Regions from separate parts of the Methylobacterium sp. E-025 genome, predicted to be linked through region 3. Evidence: predicted binding sites of a transcription regulator. Region 3 holds the regulator's gene; each other region holds the start of a gene.

The links. Region 3 encodes LexA, which represses DNA repair genes until DNA is damaged. Its sites were predicted from a motif close to TGTTCNNNNTGTGTTCNG; they were not measured.
Region 1: recA (recombinase RecA) is a predicted target of LexA. The motif match lies at 2,638-2,655, and genes of this name have one in related genera.
Region 2: ruvC (crossover junction endodeoxyribonuclease RuvC) is a predicted target of LexA. The motif match lies at 1,656-1,673, and genes of this name have one in related genera.

Annotation. Positions count from the first base shown of each region.
Region 1 covers NZ_JAKSYR010000078.1:27,954-33,183, reverse strand. The annotation lists gene rpsL (30S ribosomal protein S12) at 1-123, opposite strand, end outside; gene MKK64_RS08930 (hypothetical protein) at 943-1,344, shown strand; gene recA (recombinase RecA) at 1,482-2,576, opposite strand; gene cckA (cell cycle histidine kinase CckA) at 2,713-5,230, opposite strand, start outside.
Region 2 covers NZ_JAKSYR010000102.1:327,099-332,328, forward strand. The annotation lists gene MKK64_RS13790 (SDR family oxidoreductase) at 1-292, opposite strand, end outside; gene MKK64_RS13795 (YebC/PmpR family DNA-binding transcriptional regulator) at 495-1,241, shown strand; gene MKK64_RS13800 (hypothetical protein) at 1,252-1,542, opposite strand; gene ruvC (crossover junction endodeoxyribonuclease RuvC) at 1,721-2,284, shown strand; gene MKK64_RS13810 (YceI family protein) at 2,291-2,905, opposite strand; gene ruvA (Holliday junction branch migration protein RuvA) at 3,082-3,699, shown strand; gene MKK64_RS13820 (bacterioferritin-associated ferredoxin) at 3,929-4,207, shown strand; gene bfr (bacterioferritin) at 4,256-4,753, shown strand; gene MKK64_RS13830 (pyridoxamine 5'-phosphate oxidase family protein) at 4,800-5,230, opposite strand, start outside.
Region 3 covers NZ_JAKSYR010000071.1:8,039-13,268, forward strand. The annotation lists gene gltX (glutamate--tRNA ligase) at 1-301, opposite strand, end outside; gene MKK64_RS07445 (ComEC/Rec2 family competence protein) at 551-2,896, shown strand; gene lexA (transcriptional repressor LexA) at 2,890-3,630, opposite strand; gene MKK64_RS07455 (NAD(P)-dependent oxidoreductase) at 3,801-4,739, opposite strand; gene MKK64_RS07460 (response regulator) at 5,037-5,230, shown strand, end outside.

The sequences.
Region 1 (5,230 bases), on a different contig from region 3:
GGTCGTCGTGTAGACGCGGGTGCAGACGCCGCGCTTCTGCGGGCAGGCGTTGAGCGCCGGCACCTTGTTGCGGCTCCGCTGGATCTTCCGCGGCTGCGCGATCAGCTGGTTGATCGTCGGCATCCTGTGCCCTCTTCCTCCGGATCGCGACGAAGCGCGATCCCGTGCGACGTAACGTGGCTCCCTGCGGAGCCGCCCACGAACCTCCCGAAGGAGATCCGCAAAACGAATATGCGCCAGGGGTCGGTGAGGACCCTTGGCGCGCTATCGGCAGAGGAGCACCCCTGTTAAGGCAGGCGCGCTCGTACCTACTGATCTGACGAGAACGTCAGGCGATGTGAGCCTTCGACGGTGGATCGGCGCGTCGTCGACGAGCGGATGAGCGTGATGCTCAGCCTCGTCAGCAGCCCCCGGGCCGTTCGAAGTGGCGCGCTTCTAGCCTCCATCGCCCGAGGGGTCAATGGTTTCCGGCCGATTATCTCGCATCCGACGAGAAGTTAAGGTTTTGTGCGGGACGGTTGCCCGAGGCGATCCGCCTCTGGGTCTCCGTGCCGGCTCACGCGCCCGGCGAGCATGCGAATGTCGTGGTCTGCGTACGGCAGGCCGCGGATCGTGTCGTCGGGCCCGTGCAGACCGGTGGCGGCGTTACCTTCGCGGCGGCTATTCCAGCCGGCGCTCGGGCCCGGGGCGACCAACTCCGCGCCCATCGGGACGCGTTTCCTGATCACGTCGACCTCCCATCGCCCGCGCGAGGCCGGAGCTTGCTCGTCGGGTGGGCGGCCTCGTTAGCGCGGCGCACCGTGCCGGATCGGGGCAGGTCGGGCACGGCCCGCTTCGACAGCGCTCACGGAAGATTAAAGCGATTCGTCGAATTGTCCGCTTCGTCGGGACGGCGCGATGCGCACCCGACCATGCGATGTGGCGACGGTCAGGGTGATGCGTATGGGTAGCGTTTCGAGTGCGGCCGAGAACGTCGTCCCCTTCCGGCGGATCGCCGCCGCGGGCCGGCCTCTGCCGTACGAGGGCGGCGTCCGCGAGGGCCAGGCCCGGCGCCGGTCCGAGCAGCGCGCGCTGATGGATGCGGTCTATGCCACGGGGACGCTCACGGTGGCGGCGGGCGACCGCGAGACCAAGCTGATCGCGTCCCGGCTGCAGGTCTACGGCTTCCTCACCGTCGAGGAGGTCGAGCCGGAAGGCTCGCTGCGCCGCCTGCGTCCCTCGGAGGCGATCCGCGCCCGGGCCGAGCGGCCGTGGCGCCTGTCGAAGCCGGCCTATGCCGGGCTCTCCGTGAGCATCCCGACGATCGACGACTTCCTGTTCGAGCCGGCCGGCTTTTCGGCGTGAGCCTTCGCGCCGTCTGAGCCGAGGCGTCGGCCCGTCCGGCATTCCCCATTCGGGGCTTCATAACGAAGAAGCGCGCCGCCCTCCCGGGCCGGCGCGCTTCTTCGTTTCGGTGTGCCGCTTCGGAGGGGCGGTGCGGACTACGCCTCGCCCTCGTCGAGCTCGTCCTCGGTCGGCTTGGCGTTCTCCAGGATCTTCTCGGCGACGAGTCCCGAATTCTGCCGGATCGACGTCTCGATCTTGCCCGCGATCTCGGGGTTGTCGCGCAGGAACCCCTTGGAGTTCTCGCGGCCCTGGCCGAGCCGCTGGCTGTTGTAGGAGAACCAGGCGCCGGACTTCTCGACGATGCCGGCCTTGACGCCGAGATCGATCAGCTCGCCGACCTTCGACACGCCCTCGCCGAACATGATGTCGAACTCGACCTGCTTGAACGGCGGCGCGACCTTGTTCTTCACGACCTTGACGCGGACCTGGTTGCCGATCGCCTCGTCGCGGTCCTTCAGGGTCGAGATGCGGCGGATGTCGAGACGGACCGATGCGTAGAACTTGAGCGCGTTGCCGCCCGTGGTCGTCTCCGGGCTGCCGTACATCACGCCGATCTTCATCCGTATCTGGTTGATGAAGATTACCATGCACTTCGAGCGCGAGATCGAGCCGGTGAGCTTGCGCAGCGCCTGGCTCATCAGGCGGGCCTGGAGGCCGGGCTGGCTGTCGCCCATCTCGCCCTCGATCTCGGCGCGCGGCGTCAGCGCCGCCACCGAATCGACCACCAGCACGTCGATCGCGCCGGAGCGCACCAGCGTATCGGTGATCTCGAGCGCCTGCTCGCCGGTGTCGGGCTGCGAGATCAGCAGGTCGTCGAGCTGGACGCCGAGCTTGCGCGCGTAGACCGGGTCGAGGGCGTGCTCGGCGTCGACGAAGGCGCAGACGCCGCCCTTCTTCTGGGCCTCGGCGATGGTGTGGAGCGCGAGCGTGGTCTTGCCCGACGATTCCGGCCCGTAGATCTCGATGACGCGGCCGCGCGGCAGGCCGCCGACGCCGAGCGCGATGTCGAGGCCGAGCGACCCGGTGGAGACGGTCTCGACCTCCGCCACCTTGTCGTTCTTGCCGAGCCGCATGATCGAGCCCTTGCCGAAGGCCCGCTCGATCTGGGACAGCGCGGCGTCGATCGCCTTCGCCTTGTCCTTGTCCACCATGCCGGGGGTTTCCACCACTTTCAGTGCGGCCTGAGCCATCGTGCGGCATCCTTATGCAGGGGTTGGGCGCGCATCTCAATGCGCTGGAACCTGCATTTGATGTACCCGTTTTGTTCTCATCGAGCAAGGGCGGAATCGGCTCGCCGAGGAGCCTTTTCCGCGCCTGCCCGCCGCCTCACGGCTCGGCCATCGTCGCCTTCACCGTCTCGACGAGCTGCTTCAGGCTGAAGGGCTTGGGCAGGAAGTTGAAGGTCTCGCCTTCCGGCAGGTTCTTGCGGAAGGCGTCCTCGGCATAGCCGGAGACGAAGATCACCTTGAGCTCCGGCAGGTGCTTGCGGATCTCGCGCAGCAGGGTCGGGCCGTCCATCTCCGGCATCACCACGTCCGAGACGACGAGGTCGATCTGGTGGCCGCCCTCGCGCACGATGTGCAGCGCGTCGATGCCGGAGGCGGCCTCGAGCACGGTGTAGCCGCGGGCCGACAGCGCGCGGCTGTTGACGGCGCGGACCGGATCCTCGTCCTCCACGAGCAGGATCACCCCCTGCCCGGTATGGTCGGCCGAGGGTTTTCGCGGGGGCGCCTTCGGGGCCGGCGGCGCGGGCGGATCGCCGACGAGGACGAAGCTTTCGCCCGGCGCCTGCGCTGCGGTGGCGGGAGCGGACGCGTCGGCCGTCGGGCTCGGCAGCGCCGGCGTCGGCGCCGGCTCGGGCAGCGCCGCCGGCTCGTGGCGCGGCAGGTAGATTCGGAAGTTCGTGCCCTCGCCCACGGTCGACTGCACGTCGATGGTGCCGCCCGACTGCTTGACGATGCCGAACACCGTCGAGAGGCCGAGGCCGGTCCCCTTGCCGATCTCCTTGGTGGTGAAGAACGGCTCGAAGATCTTCTCCATCAGGTCGGCCGGGATGCCCTCGCCGGTGTCGAGCACCTCGATCAGCACGTGGTCGCCGGCCGGCGCGCCGCCGCGCCCGTCGGGCTTCGCCGCGGCGCCCGGGTCGAGCACGTTGGCGGTGCGGATCAGCAGGCGGCCGCCGCCGGGCATCGCGTCGCGGGCGTTGACCGCGAGGTTCACGATCACCTGCTCGAACTGGTTCACGTCGGCCTTCACCGGCCAGATGTCGCGCCCGTGCTTGAGGTCGAGCCCGACCCGCTCGCCGAGCAGGCGCTTCAGCAGCAGCGTCAGCTCCGAGAGCGCCTCCCCGACGTTCATCACCTCCGGGCGCAGCGTCTGGCGGCGGGAGAACGCCAGGAGCTGGCGCACGAGGCCCGCCGCCCGGTTGGCGTTCTGCTTGATCTGCATGATGTCCTGGAAGGCCGGATCGGTCGGCTTGTGGCTCGCGAGCAGCAGGTCCGAGTAGCCGATGATCGCCTGGAGGACGTTGTTGAAGTCGTGCGCGATGCCGCCGGCGAGCTGGCCGACGGTGTCCATCTTCTGGGTCTGGGCGATCTGCTGCTCGAGCTGGCGCTGGGCCGTGGTGTCGAGGGCGTAGAGGATCAGCGGCTCGCGATCGGCCTCCTCCGGCTCCTGGCCCGGAGCGCCCTCCCCGCCGGCGGGGCTGAGCCAGACCCGCGCCGAGCGGTTGGCATTGCCCATCAGCATCACCTCGATCGGCTCGATCTCGGAGAGCCCGCTCGCCGCCTTGGCGAGCGCTGCATCGAGGGCCGGGCGGTCGCGCTCGACCACCGATTCGGCGACGTTCGGCTCCTCGGCGCCGGCGGCCGAATCGGCCACCGCGTGCCGCGGCAGGGTGCCGAACAGGCGCGCGAACGAGGCGTTCGCCCGCGCGATCCGGCCGGAGCGGTCCAGCGTCGCGATCGCGATCGGCGAGTTGTTGAGGAAGCGCGCGAGCCGCACCTCGGCGGCGCGCTGCGGCTCGTCGCTCTCAGCCCCGGCCGAGCGGTTGATGACGAAGGTCCGCGACGCGCCGGGCTTGCCGTCCTTGCCGAAGGCGACGCGGTGATACAGCCGCGCCGGCATCGGGTGGCCGTTGCGGCGGCGCAGGTCGAGGTCGAACCGGTCGGTGCGGACCTCGCCGGGGAGCCCGGCATTCTGGATCAGCGCGTCGGCGGCGGGCGCGATCTCGGAGAGGTGCGGGCCGCCGGGGCCGACGACCGCGAGGTCGTAGCCGAGCCAGGCGGCGAGCGTCGCGTTCATGTAGACGATCGCCCCGGTCGGATCGATCGAAAGGAAGCCGGCGGGCGCGTGGTCGAGGTAGTCGATCGCGTGCTGGAGCTCCTGGAAGACGTTCTCCTGGCGCTCGCGCTCGGCGGTGATGTCGCTGACCGTCCACAGCGAGGCGGCCCGTCCCGGCCGCGGCAGCGGGCGGACCTGGATGCGGTACCAGGCGAAGTCGCGCCCCCTGGCGCTCGCCGCCGGCGGCGGCGACATCCGCACCTCCTCGGCGTGGCTGCGCCCGTCGCGGGCGCCCTGGGACAGGCGGTAGATCGCCTCCGACACCTCCGGCGAGCCGACGAAGATCCGCTCGACCGGGCGCAGCGTCGAGAAGCTGTCGCCGCCCGCGACGTGGAGATAGGCCTCGTTGGCGTAGATCAGCCGGCCGCCCTCCTCGACCACGACGGTCGCCTCGGGGGCGGCGTCGACGATCGCCTTGGTGATGTCGTCGCGCCCGCCCTGCCCGCTGAGCTGGATCGCGCCGATCGCCATCGCGAACAGGAAGAACACGCCGGCCATGGCC
Region 2 (5,230 bases), on a different contig from region 3:
AGACCGTCACCATCGCGTTGTTGACCCAGACGTCGATGCCGCCGAACGCCGCGACGACCTCGGCGGCCGCCTGGCTCACCGCGTCCGCGTCGGCGACGTCGGCCGCGAACGCCATCGGGCGTCCGCCGGCCCGCACCACGTCCTCGATCGTCCCGTGGAGGCCGGCCTCGCCTCGGGCGATCAGGCCGACGTTCCATCCATGCCGGGCGAACTCGCAGGCGACCGCCCGGCCGACGCCGGCGCTGGCGCCCGTGACCACGACCGTCCGTTTCCGCTCAACCTGTTTTCGCATTCTGTCCTCGTCGGCGCGCCGGTCGGCCGCGGTTCGGGAACGCCCGTCGCCGCCGATCTTTCCGTCGTCGGCCGATCGCGTTCGCGTGTGCCGCCCGCGTTGCCTCCCCGCGCCGCACGCGCGTATAAACCGCGGCATCCCCGCCCGGCGGCGTCGAGGGCGCGAGCCCTCCGCCGCCAAGACCCAAAGAACGCGCGACGCCATGGCCGGCCATTCCCAGTTCAAGAACATCATGCACCGCAAGGGCCGGGTGGACGCCGTCCGCTCGAAGCTCTTCGGGAAGCTCGCCCGCGAGATCACGGTGGCGGCCAAGCTCGGCCTGCCCGATCCGGCGATGAACGCACGCCTGCGCGCGGCGATCATCGCGGCCCGCGCCGAGAACGTGCCCAAGGACAACATCGAGCGGGCGATCAAGAAGGCGGCCGGTGCCGACGGGGAGACCTACGAGGAGATCCGCTACGAGGGCTACGGCCCGGGCGGCGCCGCGCTGATCGTCGAGGCGCAGACCGACAACCGCAACCGCACGGCCTCCGACGTGCGCTCGGCCTTCACCAAGTCCGGCGGGAGCCTCGCCGAGACCGGCGCCGTCGCGTTCATGTTCGACCGCGTCGGGGTGGTCGGCTTCGCGGCCTCGGTCGCCGACGCCGACACGATGCTGGAGGCGGCGATCGAGGCCGGCGCCGACGACGTGCGCTCGGACGAATCCGGCCACGAGATCACCTGCGCGCAGGACTCCTTCGGCGAGGTCACCAAGGCCCTGGAGGCGCGCTTCGGCGAGCCGACCCGCACCGGCCTCGTCTGGAAGGCGCAGAACACGATCGACGTCGACGACGAGACCGGCGAGAAGCTGATCCGCCTCGTCGAGGTGATCGAGGACCAGGACGACGTGCAGAACGTCTACGTCAACTTCGCCCTGTCCGACGCGCTGGTGGCCAAGCTCGAGGCCTGAGGCGTGGGCGTCAGCGGGGCGAGGCCGCCCCGCTGCGGTCGCAGCGGTAGGGCGCGACCCCGATCGCCGGGTCCTGCAGCACGCGGCCGCCCGAGGCCTCGCAGCGGACCTGGAAGGAATCGTGCGGCCCCCAGAAGCTCCAGATCGTGAACATCGGCAGCACCATCATCAGGCAGACGCTGCCGATGACCATGCCCGCCGCCCAGGCGTTGCCGCGCAGCGGTTTCGGCGGCTCCGGCCGCATCGGCGGCATCGGCGCGAGGAAGGCCAGGGTCGGCACCAGCCAATCGAGGGTGTTCATCCGCCAGCCCGCCCGAGGTTTCGGCCCGCATCGTGGCGCGCCGCGAAGCCGACGGTAGTTCGATCGCCTCAGTTTCGAAAGTCGGCCAGCCGCGACCGTTTGGCGAAACCCTTCGTTCACGCTATGTGCTCAGACAGAGCCGGTACGGCGTTCCGGCCGTGCGGCCAAGGTCCGGTTCATGACGCCCATCCGCATCCTCGGCATCGATCCGGGCCTGCGCCGCACCGGCTGGGGCGTCGTGACGGTGACGGGGGCGAAGCTCGCCTACGTCGATTGTGGCGTCGTCACCTCGGACGGCGACCTGCCGCTGGCGCTGCGCCTGCGCGAATTGCACGAGGGCATCACCCGGGTCGTGCGGGACTTCTCGCCCGACGAGGTTTCGGTCGAGGAGACCTTCGTCAACAAGGACGCGCAGGCGACGCTCAAGCTCGGGCACGCCCGCGCCATCGCGCTGCTGGTGCCGGCGCTCGCCGGCGTGCCGGTGTTCGAGTACGCGGCGAACCTGATCAAGAAGTCGGTCTGCGGCTCGGGGCATGCCGAGAAGGCGCAGATCCAGGCGATGGTGCGCTTCCTGTTGCCGAAGGCCGAGTTCAAGCTGGCGGATGCGGCCGATGCGCTCGCCATCGCCATCACCCACGTCAACCATCGCGGCGCCCATGCGCTCAAGCGCGCGAACCCGCCGCCCGGCGCGGCCGGGCCGGGCGCCGCGCGGATCGCGGCGGCGTTGGCCAAGCTCGGCTGAGGCAGATCAGTTCACCGCCTTGAACTCGCCTTCGAGGCGCAGGACGACCTCGTCGCCGAGCATCGGCAGGTAGGCGTCGATGCCGAAGTCCGACCGCTTCAGCACGGCGCGGCCGTCGAAGCCGACGGTGTAGGCCTTGTCGACGGGATGGATGCCGGCCCGGTTGAAGGTCGCGTCGAAGGCGACCGGCTTGGTGACGCCGCGCAGCGTCAGGTCGCCGGTGACGCGTGCCGTGGTCGGGCTCGTCGCCTCCACCGCGGTGGCGGCGAAGGTCGCGCTCGGGAACTTCGCGGTGTCGAAGAAGTCGGGCGTCTTGAGATGCGCGTCGAGCTTCGGGTTCACGCCGGTGATGCTGTCGGTGCCGATCGTGACCTTGAGCCGGATCTTGGTCGCGTCCTTGGGGTCGAGGGTCGCGTCGCCGGTGACGTCGGTGATCTGCCCGTAATAGGTCGAGAAGCCGAGATGGCTCAGCGACCAGGTGATCTTGGCGTGGTCGGGATCGAGGCGGTAGGTGCCCGGCCGGACCTGCGTCGGGTCGGCGCTGGGGGCAGTCGCGGTGTCGGCGGCCCGCGCCGGCGAGAGGGCGAGCGTCAGGGCGAGGAGAAGCAAGGGTCCGCGCATCGGGATCGCCTGGGTTGTAACCGACCGTTTCCCTGCCCTGATCCCACGAAGCTCGGCCGCTCTCAAGACTGGCCTGCAGAAAGACTCGCCACGGTTCGCCGGATGGCGGCGATGCGCGGCATTCTGTAGGCAGCGGACGGCACGCTGGACGCGGCGGCGCGAATGATCGGGATCTCATGATCGGGAAGCTCAAGGGCGTGGTCGATTCCTACGGCGAGGATTTCGTCCTCCTCGACGTCCAGGGAGTCGGGTACGAGGTGCATTGCTCGGCGCGCACGCTCCAGCGCCTGCCGAAGCCCGGCGAGCCGGCCGTCCTTTCGATCGAGACGCATGTCCGCGAGGACATGATCCGCCTCTACGGCTTCCGCTCGGATGCCGAGCGCGAGTGGTTCCGCCTGCTCCAGACCGTGCAGGGCGTCGGCTCCAAGGTCGCCCTCGGGCTGCTCTCGGTGCTGGAGCCGCCTCAGCTCGCCTCGGCGATCGCCATGGGCGACAAGACCGCCGTCGCGCGTGCGCCCGGCGTCGGCCCGCGGCTGGCCGCCCGGCTGGTGGCCGAACTCAAGGACAAGGCGCCGGCCTTCGCGCCGATCGATCCGGCGCTCATCGCCCTGTCGGGCGCGGTCGAGAACCGCTCCGCGCCCCAGCCCGTCGCAGACGCGATCTCGGCGCTGGTCAACCTCGGCTACGCCCAGCTCCAGGCCTCGGCCGCGGTCGCCGCTGCCTTGAAGGCTGGCGGCGAGGACGCCGAGGCGAAGGTTCTCATCCGGCTCGCGCTGAAGGAGCTGGCGCAATAGGGAGCCGCGAAACGCGACGATGCGATCCGATCGTGCGCTCGTGATCGCCGGAGCCTTGACCGATACGGTGCCGGATGGCATGTGGCGTTCGCTAACACGTTGAAAACGCTTAGTTTTCAAGAGTTCTAAACTGGCGACGGTCGAGGACGGGACGACGCACGGCGAGCGCTCTCGAACGATTCGAGGGCGTCGAAGGAAACGAGCCTCCAGCCATCGAATTTTGGATCGTATGATCGTCTGTTCCTGCAACGTCCTCTCGGATGGCGCCGTGCGCGGGTGTCTCGGCCCGGGTCCTGGCTGCCCGCGCACGCCGGCCCAGGTCTACGCCTGCCTCGGCTGCAGCCCGAAATGCGGGCGTTGCGCCCGCACGATCCGCTCGATCATGCAGAACGCCCTCGCCGCCGCGGCGCTCGAGGCGGGACAGGACGCCCATGCCTGCGCGACGGGTTGCGCAACCGGCTGCAGTTTGGGAAAGGTCCAGCCTGCAGAGGAGGGGATCGCCGCCTGAGGCGTAGCCCGGCTTTTCCCTCGCACGGCCAAGGGGAGAACGGGTTTCATGAAGGGCGACATCAAGGTCATTGAGTATCTCAACCGCGGCTTGCGCAGCGAGCTGACCGCTGTGAGCCAGTACTGGCTCCACTTCCGGATGCTCAACGACTGGGGCTACATCGACCTCGCCAAGTTCTGGCGCAAGGAATCGATCGAGGAGATGAACCACGCGGACCGGTTCGTCGACCGGATCCTGTTCCTCGACGGCTTCCCCAACCTCCAGGAGCTCGATCCCCTGCGGATCGGCCAGAACGTCGAGGAGATCATCGCCTGCGATCTCGCCGCCGAGTGCGAGGCCCGCGCGCTCTACCTCGAAGCCGCCAAGTACTGCGATTCGATCAACGACCGGGTGTCGAAGCGCCTGTTCGAGGATCTGGCCGAGGACGAGGAAGGCCACATCGACTTCCTCGAGACCCAGCAGGAACTGATCCGCCAGATCGGCCTGCCGCTCTACGCCCAGCGCCACGTCGGCGGCCTGGAGCCGATCGCCCCCGAAGCCGAATGAACGGGAGGCGGGATCGCCGGGGACCTCCGGCGATCCCGCGCGATGCTCAGTAGAGCCGGGTGCGGTAGGCCTCCTCGGTCGAGCGCTCGGCATCGGCGACGCTCGCGGTGCCGGTCTGCTCGGCGAGGATGCGCCCGAGGCTCGGGAAGCTCTTGCGCTCGACCTGCGCCTCCGGCGACCACAGCTTGGCCCGCATCAGCGCCTTGGCGCAGTGGAAGAACACCTCCTCCACTGCGACGCGCAGACCCGTCACCGGGACCTTGCCCTGGGCGACCAGGGGCGCGAGCATCTCGGCCGACGTGACCAGCGCCGCGCGCCCGTTCACCCGCAGCGTCTCGTCGATGCCCGGCACGAAGAAGATCAGCCCGACCCCGGGATTGCCGAGCACGTTGCCGAAGCTGTCGACGCGGTTGTTGCCGCGGCGGTCCGGGATCAGCAACGTCGCGTCGTCGAGGATCCGGACGAAGCCGGGAGCGT
Region 3 (5,230 bases):
AGCAGCGATAGGCGTTGCCCGAGGCGAGCAGGCTCTCGGCGACCTCGCGGTGGCGCTCGGCGCGGGCGTACTGGAACACCACGTCGCCGTCCCAATCGAGCCCGAGCCAGCTCATCCCGTCGAGGATCGCGTCGATTGCCCCTTGCGTCGAGCGCTCGCGGTCGGTGTCCTCGATGCGCAGCAGCATCCGGCCGCCCATCCGGCGGGCGTAGAGCCAGTTGAACAGCGCCGTGCGGGCGCCCCCGATATGGAGGTAGCCCGTGGGCGAGGGCGCGAAGCGCGTGACGACGGGTGACGACATCGGACGATGGATCTTCTGGTGACGGGGCTGAAGGAGCACCCTGAACGCGGCCGCGGCACGGATCGGCCGATCCGGTTGCGCGCGTCTAGATCGCTCTGCGACGGAGGGAAAGGCGGTTCGTCGTCCCCGACGACGCACGGAAGCTGGGGACCTGCGCCCGGACCCGGCCCGGACGGCTCTAGCACGCCCTCGCGGATGCGTTAAGAATCGGGTCGGCGCAGCCGTTTCGCGCCGACCGGTGTGCCGATCATGGCGCGGGACATCGCACGATCGACGGGACGGGCCGTCGCCACGTCGGCATCAGGCCGCTCCCTGTCGCCCGCCGTGCTCGGGCCGGCCGTGCGCGGCTGGGTCGTCGGCGGGCTCGCGATCGAGGCCGAGCAGCGGCGGCTGTTTCCCTGGCTCGCGGTCGCCTTCGGGGCCGGCATCCTCGCGTTCTTCACCGCCACCGACGGCATGCCCTCGCTCTGGGCGCCCCTCGTCGCGGCCGGCGCCTGCGCCGCGACCCTGCCGTTCCTCGGTGCCCGGCCCGCGGCGCTGGCCGTCGCCCTCGGGCTGATGGCGGCGCTCCTCGGCTTCGCGGCGAGCGCCCTGCGGGTCGCGCAGGTGGCGGCGCCGGTGCTGACCCGCACCATCATCGCGCCGCTCGAAGGCCTGATCGAATCGCTGGAGGAGCGTGAGGAGGGCGCCCGCCTGGTGGTGCGGGTCGCGAGCCTCGGCACGATGGCGGCGGCCGAGCGGCCGGTCCGGGTGCGCGTCTCGTTCAAGAAGGCGCCCCCCCTGCGGCCGGGCGACTTCATCGCCGCCACCGCCCGCCTGCTGCCGCCCCCCGAGGCGGCGCGCCCCGGCGGCTACGATTTCGCCCGCGACGCCTACTTCCGCGGGATCGGCGCGGTCGGCTCGCTCCTCGGCAAGATCGCGGTGAAGCCGCCGCCCGAGCCGGTGCCGTGGTCGCTCCGGCTCGCGGCCGCCGTGGACGACGCCCGCAACGCGCTGACCCGCAGGATCACCGACGCCAACGGCGGCCAGGCGGGCGCCGTCGCCGCCGCCCTGGTGACCGGCAAGCGCGGGCTGATCGCGCCGGCCACCAACGACACGCTGCGGGCGGCGGGGATCTACCACGTGGTCTCGATCTCGGGGCTCCACATGGTGCTGGCCGCCGGGGTCGTGTTCTGGCTCGTCCGCGCCGGCCTCGCCCTGGTGCCGTTCCTGGCGCTGGCCTGGCCGATCAAGAAGATCGCCGCGGCGCTGGCGATGGTCGGCGTCACCGCCTACTGCGTCTTCTCCGGCTGGGACATCGCGGCCGAGCGTTCCCTCGTGATGACCCTGATCATGCTCGGGGCGATCCTGGTCGATCGCCCGGCGCTCAGCATGCGCAACCTCGCTCTCGCCGCGCTCATCGCGCTCTCGCACGAGCCGGAAGGCTTGCTCGGCCCGAGCTTCCAGATGTCGTTCGGGGCGGTGGCCGGCCTCATCGCCTGCGCCCGCCTGATCGATGGAGGGATGTTCCGCCGCGACGGGGCGGGGCGGATCGGCCGGCTGATCGCGCTGTCGCTGACGACGGTGGTCGGCACCCTCGGCACGACGCTCGTGGCGCAGGTCGCGACCGCGCCCTTCGCCACCTACCACTTCCAGACCGTCCAACCCTTCGGGCTGATCGGCAACGCGCTCACCCTGCCGCTGGTCTCGCTCGCGGTGATGCCGGCGGCGGTGCTGGGCATCGTCGCCTACCCGTTCGCCCTCGACCAGCCGGTCTGGTGGCTGATGGGACTGGCGGTGCGCGGCATGCTGACCATCTCCGGCTGGATCCAGGGGCTCGGGCGCGCCAACGTCGTGGTCCCGGCCTTCGGCACCGCCGCGCTCGGGTGCCTCGCCGCGGGGCTGCTGCTCGCGACGCTCCCGGTCTCGCGCCTGCGCTGGCTCGCCCTGCCGCCGGCGCTGCTCGGGCTCGGCCTGGCGACGATGCCAGCCCGCTACGACATCTACGTCGACCGCCAGGGCAGCGGAGCGGCGGTGCGCCGCGCCGACGGCAGCCTCGTCGCCCTGGGGCGGCCGTCGAACTTCGTGCTGGAGCAGTGGCTGAAGGCCGACGGCGACGGCAGGCCGGGCGCGCAGGCGACGGGCGGTTCCGTTTGCGACCGGATCGGATGCACGCTTCGGTTGGCCGACGGGCGCGCGGTGGCGCTTATGAAGGATCGCCGCGGCTTCGCGCAGGATTGCGCCAAGGCCTCGGTGCTGATCACGGCGCTCGCCGCACCGCCCGGCTGCGCCGCCGCCCTCGTCATCGATCGCGCCTACCTCGCCAGCCACGGCGCCGTGGCGATCCGCGTCGAGCCGAATGGCTTCATTCTGGCCGACACGCATGAGCCGGGACGGACGCTGCCGTGGCGCCCCGCGATGGTCCGTCCCCCGCCCCAGGGAACGGACGACGCGGCAGCGGGCGGATCGTCGCCCGCGGCCGAGCCCAAGCCGAAGGACGTCCCGTTCCAGGGCATGGCCGTACCGCCCCCCCGGGCGGAGGACGCCGACCCGGCACCCGACGATCCGGCCGCGGACGGCCCGAACCCGGAGATGCCGGGCGAGACCCTTCAGTAACGGCGCACGAGGCTGACCAGGCGGCCCTGGATCTGCACCCGATCCGGCCCGAGCACGCGGGTCTCGTAGGCCGGGTTCGCGGCTTCGAGCGCGATCGAGGAGCCGCGACGGCGCAGCCGCTTCAGCGTCGCCTCCTCGTCGTCGATCAGCGCCACGATGATGTCGCCGGTGTTGGCGGTGTCCTGCTTGCGGATGACCACGAGGTCGCCGTCGAGGATGCCCGCCTCGACCATCGAGTCGCCGCGGACCTCCAGGGCGTAGTGCTCGCCGCCGGCCAGGAAGTCCGGCGACATGGTGATCGCGTGGCTCTGGTTCTGGATCGCCGAGATCGGCGTGCCGGCCGCGATCCGGCCCATCACCGGGATCGACACCGCGCGACCGCTGTCGTCGACCATCTGCGTCGTGGAAGGACGCGGCGGCACGGCCTTCGAGCGCCCGCCCTCGACCACGCTCGGGGTGAACCGGCGCGGCGCGGCGGGAGCTGCCGGCACCGGGGCGGGCGCGCTGGAGCGGCCGGCGCCGTCGGGCATGCGCAGCACCTCGATCGCCCGAGCCCGATTCGGAAGCCGGCGCAGGAAGCCGCGCTCCTCCAGGGCGGTGATCAGCCGGTGGATGCCGGATTTCGACTTGAGATCGAGGGCGTCCTTCATCTCGTCGAACGACGGCGGAACCCCGTCCTCGCGCATCCGCTCGTCGATGAATCGCAGGAGATCCAGCTGTTTACGGGTCAGCATCGGCGCGGCTCGCAGGAATGCGCGGCCACACGAAGGTGGAGCCGCAGAAACAAAACACGAACACGTTAAACGTTCGTCAAGTGTTCCGCAAGGGTTCTCATCGGCCGATCCGACCGTTGCATCGAATTTCGTCGCGCGCCGAGCCCTTTTCGATCGCTGCGCTGTGGGGCTCAGCCCTCGAGGCTGCGGCGCACGGCGCGGGCGGTGACCGCCGAGACGCGCACGTTCGATTCCCGCGTCACGCCGGCGATGTGAGGGGTCAGGATGAGGTTCGGCACGTCGATCAGCGCCGCGCCGCCCGCGGCGTCCACGGGCTCATGGGCGAACACGTCGAGCGCCGCCCCGCCGAGGTGCCCGGACCGAAGCGCCGCGGCGACGGCGGCCTCGTCCACGACGCCCCCGCGGGCGGCGTTGATCAGGATCGCGCCCGGCCGCATCCGGGCGATCGCCGCCGGCCCGATCATGTCGCGCGTCGCCTCGGTCAGCGGCACGTGCAGCGAGAGCACGTCGCTCGTTGCGACCAGCGCGTCAAGGGTCAGGCTCGCCACCGCGCCGTGCGCCAGGCGCCACGCGGCGTCGTCGGGCGCAAGGTGCGGGTCGAAGGCGGCGACGGTCATGTCGAGGGCCGCCGCACGGCGGGCGGTCTCGCGGGCGATCGCGCCGAAGCCGACGAGGCCGAGGCGCTTGCCGGCGATCTCGCGTCCCATCAGCGCGTTGCGCGGCCACGCGCCCGCGGCGACCTGCGCGCTCGCGCCGTAGGCGCCGCGCAGCAGCAGCAACGCGGTGCCGATCACGTACTCGGCCACCGCGCCGTCGTTGGCGCCGGTCGCGGGATGGACCGCGATCCCGCGGGCGGCGCAGGCGGCCAGATCGATGTTGTCGAGCCCGACGCCGAGGCGGCCCACCACCCTGAGGTCGGATGCCGCCGCGAGCAGGCCCGCGCGCACCTGCGTGCGGTTGCGGACGATCAGCCCGGACGCGCCCGCGAGCGCCGCGCGCAGGGCGTCCGGCCGGTCGACCAGGGTCGGATCGTAGAGCGTCTCGAACCCCGCGAGCTCCGCCGCGATTGCGGCCTCGTCCATGAACTCGCTGATGACGACCTTGCGCATGGGGCGGCGATCCTTCTCCGCGGCCGGGCCGGTGCCGGCGGGCTGCCCGCTCTGCCGCGGCGTCCGGGCGACGTCGCAGCTGGGGGCATCGTCATCACGCAGCCGAGCGCGTCGGTAAAGGCGGCCGCGCCGCCTATCCGAGTGGGTGCGCCGATCGCAGCGCGATTAACCGCTTCGCAATGCCGCCCGGCGTAAGGTCCCGGGCATGAGGTGCGACCAGCGACAGCGCCTCCCGACATTGCGTGACCGACGCCGACGGCCGAGCCGGCGATTCGGAGACACCGGAGCAGTTTGACCATGGCCCTCGATCTCAGCATGCCGATCCTGGTCGTCGACGACTACCAGACGATGGTTCGCATCATCCGCAACCTGCTCAAGCAGCTCGGCTTCGAGGAGGTCGACGACGCCTCCGACGGCACGGCCGCGCTGGCGCGCCTCAAGGGCCGCAAGTACGGCCTCGTGATCTCCGACTGGAACATGGAGCCGATGAC